2 linked regions of the Collimonas fungivorans genome follow. The protein of the gene in region 2 interacts with the protein of the main gene of each other region in a pairwise test. Links are inferred from orthologs where the notes say so. Each region holds a gene or a part of one and is shown on either strand. Other genes may lie near its edges.

Region 1 (3,030 bases), 650 kb from region 2 along the record:
ACTTCATCTACAAATCGTCTTTCGACAAGGCGAATCGTTCTTCCGGCTCTTCTTTCCGCGGCCTCGGCATGGAAAAAGGGCTGGAGATCCTGGCTGAAGTCAAAGCGCAAATCGGCGTGCCGGTGTTGACCGATATCCATGAAATTTATGAAATCAAGCCGGTGGCAGCAGTAGTCGATGTCTTGCAGACGCCGGCTTTCCTGTGCCGCCAGACCGATTTCATCAACGCTTGCGCCCAATCGGGCAAGCCGGTGAATATCAAGAAGGGCCAGTTCCTGGCGCCGCACGACATGATCAACGTCATCGCCAAGGCCCGTGCCGCGGCGCGCGAAGCCGGCCTGGACGAAGATAATTTCATGGCCTGCGAACGCGGCGCCTCGTTCGGTTACAACAACCTGGTGTCCGACATGCGCTCGCTGGCGATCATGCGCGAAACCGGTTGTCCGGTGGTGTTCGACGCTACCCATTCGGTGCAGTTGCCGGGCGGCCAGGGCAGCACTTCCGGCGGCCAGCGCGAATTCGTGCCGGTGCTGGCGCGCGCTGCGATTGCCGTGGGTGTCTCGGGCGTGTTCATGGAAACCCATCCGAACCCTGCCGAAGCCAAATCGGACGGACCGAATGCGGTGCCGCTGAACCGTATCAAAGAATTGTTGTCGACCATGATAGACCTGGACCGGGTCGTCAAGAAGAATGGCTTTATCGAAAGCAATTTCGGTTGATTGCTTGAGGGATGGAATATATCGCTGCCGCTATACAAGCAAGTGGCTGCGCGTGAAGTCTGTTCCTGCAAATGGTTTTAATATCGCGCATATTTTTATTTGATAGGGAAATACATGAGTGCAATCGTTGACATCATTGGCCGCGAAATCATTGATTCGCGTGGTAATCCGACAGTCGAATGCGACGTCCTGCTGGAATCCGGCGTCATGGGCCGTGCGGCCGTGCCGTCCGGCGCGTCCACCGGTTCGCGCGAAGCGATCGAGCTGCGCGACGGCGACAAGAGCCGTTACGGCGGCAAGGGCGTTTTGAAAGCCTGCGAGCATATCAACACTGAAATTTCCGAAGCCATCATGGGTCTCGACGCCAGCGAACAAGCGTTCCTGGACCGCACCCTGATCGATCTCGACGGCACCGAAAACAAAGGCCGCCTGGGCGCCAACGCCATGCTGGCGGTATCGATGGCGGTGGCCAAGGCTGCAGCTGAAGAAGCCGGCCTGCCGCTGTACCGTTATTTCGGCGGCAGCGGCGCGATGCAGATGCCGGTGCCGATGATGAACGTCATCAACGGCGGCGAGCATGCCGACAACAACCTGGATATCCAGGAATTCATGATCATCCCGGTTGGCGCACCGAGTTTCCGCGAAGCCGTGCGCTACGGCGCCGAAGTGTTCCATGCGCTGAAGAAAATCCTGCACGACAAGGGCTTGTCGACCGCGGTTGGCGACGAAGGCGGCTTTGCGCCTAACCTGGCCAGCCACGAAGAAGCGCTGAAGTTGATCATCCAGGCAATCGAAGCCGCGGGCTATGAACCAGGCACCCAGATCGCCCTCGGCCTGGATTGCGCCGCCAGCGAATTCTACAAGGACGGCAGCTACGTCCTGGCCGGCGAAAACATGACCCTGACCGGCGCCCAGTTCACTGGCTTGCTAGCGTCGTGGTGCGACAAGTACCCGATCATCAGCATCGAAGACGGCATGGCGGAAAACGACTGGGACGGCTGGAAGCTGCTGACCGAAACACTCGGCAAGAAGATCCAGCTGGTAGGCGACGACCTGTTCGTCACCAACACCAAGATCCTGAAAGAAGGCATCGACAAGGATATCGCCAACTCGATCCTGATCAAGATCAACCAGATCGGCACTTTGACCGAAACTTTCGCTGCGATTGAAATGGCCAAGCGCGCCGGCTACACCGCAGTAATCTCGCACCGTTCGGGCGAAACCGAAGATTCGACCATCGCTGATATCGCGGTTGGCATGAACGCCTTGCAGATCAAGACCGGCTCGATGTCGCGTTCGGACCGCATGGCCAAGTACAACCAGCTGCTGCGCATTGAAGAGGACCTGGGCGACATCGCCAGCTATCCGGGCCGTGGCGCGTTTTACAATCTGAAGTAATTGCGCAAGGAGTAGGGTGGGCACTTGTGGGCACGCGGATGCAGCCACTGCCGCGTGGGCAAAAAAACTTGCCCACCCTACGTTTGATTTGATAAGACAGTAGAGTCAATCTTGACACGATGCGTTTAATTGCCATTTTCCTGACCGTCCTACTGCTGCTTGTCCAGTACCCACTGTGGCTAGGCAAGGGCGGCTGGCTGCGCGTCTGGGACATGGACCAGCAGGTGCATGCGGCGCATGACAAGATCGACGAGCTGAAGGCTCGCAACGCCAAGCTGGATTCGGAAGTACACGATTTGAAAGAAGGCACCGGTGCGGTCGAAGAGCGGGCGCGCACTGAGCTGGGCATGATCAAGCAGGACGAGATTTTTATCCAGGTGCTCGATCCGAACGGCAATCCGGCCGATGCGCCGGCGCCGCCCAATGCGGCGTTGACAGCGGTGGAAAAGACCGTGGCGGTCGCCGTGCCGACAGAAAAGAAACCAGAGCGCTAACGTTCGTTAACCAGCAGGGCGCCCATGCTGTTCGCAGCGCCCATACTCCAATCTTAATGTTTGCTGCTGCCGGTAGGGAGCAGCGCTTCAACCGGCGCCGCGCTGGCGAACAAGTGCGCGCAATCGACTTTGTCGAATTCATAATGCTGGCCGCAGAAATCGCAATCCACCGCCAGCTTGCCGAGGTCCGCAAGCGCTTCCTCGATCTCAGGCTGGCCCAGCATCTTCAGCATGTTGCCGACTTTTTCGCGTGAACAATTGCACTGGAAGCGGGGCTGCTGCGGTTCGAAAACACGGATGGTTTCTTCCCAGAACAGGCGGCGCAACAAAGTCTGGATGTCTGTGGACAGCATTTCTTCCGGACGCAGGGTGCCGCCCAGCGCCAGGAAACGGTTCCATGTTTCCAGCTCATCGTTGAC
Region 2 (2,831 bases):
GATTGCCTTCGCGGCTCTCGACCACCTTGTCGTTATTGAGCACTTCGATGCGCGTGCCGTAGCTGCGCAGCAGCATGCTGGCCGGCAGGCCGATGAAGGAGTAGCGGCCGAAACGTTCGCCGCCGACCACCGATTCCAGCAGGAAGGTGTTCTTGCCGGTCTGCTGGGTTTGCGCCAGCTTCAGGTATAGCGTCAACGGCGTTTCCAGATCGGCAAAAGCTTCTGCGATCAGCGGGATGCGGTTGTAGCCTTGTGTGGCCAGCGATTTGAATTCGAGTTCGGTCATTGTTTCTCTCCAGGCCGCTATTGTAAAACAGCGGTGGTGTACTACAAAAAACGTTGCCTGGGTTCTAATACTGCGGAAGCAGCAGGCAGCGGCGATCTACGGACTTAGTTAGCCCAGGATTGCCAGCGTCGCCAAAGCCAGGCCTCAGGGGCGGCCAGGTAGACGGAATGTTTTTTGTCGAGAAACATGAGTGGTTTAGATAAAACGGTCAGTGACTTATATGTTGTGCTGCAACCAGCAGTGAAGCGACTATACCATCGGAATCGACATTTTGTATAGACTCGCCGTGATTGTATCCGTAAGGCACGTTAAACACCGGGCAGCCGGCGGCGCGGGCGGCCTGGGCGTCGTTGCTGGAGTCGCCGATGGCGACTACCTGCGCCGGCTGCAGCTGGAAAGCGGCGCACACCGCCAGCAGCGGCATCGGGTCGGGTTTTTTCAGCGGAAAGGAATCGCCGCCGTAGACCACTTCGAAATAAGCGCGCAAGCCGGTTTTTTCCAGCAGCGCTTCGGCGAACAGCAGTGGCTTGTTGGTGACGCAGGCCAGGCGCAGGCCTTTGGCACGCATGGCTTGCAAGCCGTCCACCACGCCCGGGTAAAGCGTGGCGTAGCTACCGTTGACCACGGCGTAGTGGCTTTGATAGGAATCCAGTGCGGCGCTGAAGCGCAGCTCCACTTCCGGCGCCGGGTAATCGACGCCGAGCACGCGCCGGATCAGGTTTTCGCTGCCTTTGCCGACAAAATCGACGATCGTCTGCTGCGCCAGCGGCGCCAGGTCCAGTTCGGCGCGCATGCGGTTGACGGCGACGTGGAAATCCGGCGCGGTATCCAGCATGGTGCCGTCAAGGTCGATGATGGCGGCGGCGATGCCCTTCAGGGCGACGATTCCTGGCGCGGCCGCGGTCATACGCTTGCCAGCTGGATCCGCATGTCGTCGATCACGGCCTTATAGTCGGGTTTGCCGAAAATGGCCGAGCCGGCGACAAAGGTGTCGGCGCCTGCCTTGGCGGCGGCTGCAATGTTGTCGATCTTGATGCCGCCGTCGACTTCCAGCATGATCTCGCGGCCCGAGGCGTCGATGCGCTGGCGCGCTTCGGCGATTTTCTTGAGCGCTTCCGGGATGAACGACTGGCCGCCGAAACCTGGGTTGACCGACATGATCAGGATGATGTCGATCTTGTCCATCACATAGTCCAGGTAATGCAGCGGCGTGGCCGGGTTGAACACCAGGCCGGCCTTGCAGCCGTGGTCGCGGATCAGCTGCAGCGAACGGTCGACGTGGTCCGATGCTTCCGGATGGAAAGTAATGATGTTGGCGCCGGCCTTGGCGAAGTCCGGGATGATGCGATCTACCGGACGCACCATCAGGTGGACGTCGATCGGCACCTGCACATGCGGCCGGATCGCTTCCAGCACCAGCGGGCCGATGGTCAGGTTGGGAACGTAATGGTTATCCATCACGTCGAAATGGATCATGTCGGCGCCGTCGCGCACGACATTGCGTACTTCCTCGCCCAGGCGGGCGAAATCGGCGGAGAGGATACTGGGAGCGATACGATAGGTTGGCATAGGCATTATAGGCAATCCAGGGAAGGGCGCTAAAAAGAGCGCTATTTTACCCTTTCGTCTTGCGCCTGGTGGGCTGTTGCAGTCCACTAACTGCCTTGCAGCTTGCGTCCGGGGGTAAATTCGTGTGCAATGACCTGCTATATAGAGTATCTGCAGTATTAATCGAGGAACCCCGCGAGGAAACCAGCATGGCCGCCTATGAATTTACCGTTTCTGTCAAAACCCAGTACCTGGAAGAGCAGTCCCAGCCTGACAGTTCGCACTATGTATTCGCCTATGCGATCACGATCAAGAACACCGGGCAGGTCGCGGCCCAGTTGATTTCACGCCACTGGGTGATCACCGACGCCAACAACCATGTCGAAGAAGTGCGCGGCCTGGGCGTGGTCGGCCACCAGCCCCTGCTGCAGCCGGGCGAGCAGTTCGAATACACCAGCGGCACTTCGATGGCGACGCCGCAGGGCTCGATGACGGGCGAGTATTTCTGCGTGGCCGAAGACGGCGAGCAGTTCGAGGCGCGCATTCCGGAATTCATCCTGTCTTTGCCGCGCACCTTGCACTGATGCATTGGTATTGCGCATTGGAGTTGAACTATTGGTCCTGGCCGCCGTCTTTTGGTGGTAACGGTTTGGCGGGCGGTTTCCGGTCCGGCTTGCGGCCGGAAAACATGGTCCACCAGACAATGAATGCAAATAACAAGAAGGCGAAACACGCTTCGAGAGCCACTAACCACATAAAGAATCCTAAATGCTATTTAAACGTATCAGTCTACCCGCTTCTGCTGCCCTCATCATCGCACTCAGCCTAGCTGCCTGTACTACCACTCCAGTCACCACACCGGCGCCGGAAGGTCCGCGCCAGCCGGGCACGCCGACGGCGCCATCCGCCGCACCGGGCGCCAACTTGCGTGCAACCACCTTTGCTGCCTTGCCAGGCTGGGGCAGCGATGACTTGCGCCAGGTCCTGCCGGCGTTCC

Evidence for each region.
Region 1: the proteins of rpe (region 2) and eno interact in binary tests that used the Escherichia coli proteins (3 or more experiments, as listed by UniProt). The link is inferred for Collimonas fungivorans from one-to-one orthologs.

The regions. Positions count from the first base shown.
Region 1 is NZ_CP013232.1:1,687,187-1,690,216, forward strand. The notes cover bases 1-2,975. They hold eno (phosphopyruvate hydratase), read left to right. Parts: upstream 1-833; coding sequence 834-2,117; downstream 2,118-2,975. Other genes in these bases: kdsA (3-deoxy-8-phosphooctulonate synthase), read left to right, coding at 1-719; ftsB (cell division protein FtsB), read left to right, coding at 2,237-2,611; hslO (Hsp33 family molecular chaperone HslO), read right to left, coding at 2,665-2,975. Also shown: more of hslO, read right to left, coding at 2,976-3,030. UniProt on the Escherichia coli protein: Catalyzes the reversible conversion of 2-phosphoglycerate (2-PG) into phosphoenolpyruvate (PEP). It is essential for the degradation of carbohydrates via glycolysis.
Region 2 is NZ_CP013232.1:1,035,922-1,038,752, forward strand. The notes cover bases 23-2,798. They hold rpe (ribulose-phosphate 3-epimerase), read right to left. Parts: upstream 1,856-2,798; coding sequence 1,190-1,855; downstream 23-1,189. Other genes in these bases: trpE (anthranilate synthase component I), read right to left, coding at 23-286; CFter6_RS04470 (phosphoglycolate phosphatase), read right to left, coding at 495-1,193; apaG (Co2+/Mg2+ efflux protein ApaG), read left to right, coding at 2,044-2,418; mltA (murein transglycosylase A), read left to right, coding at 2,603-2,798. In the rest of the region: more of trpE, read right to left, coding at 1-22; more of mltA, read left to right, coding at 2,799-2,831. UniProt on the Escherichia coli protein: Catalyzes the reversible epimerization of D-ribulose 5-phosphate to D-xylulose 5-phosphate.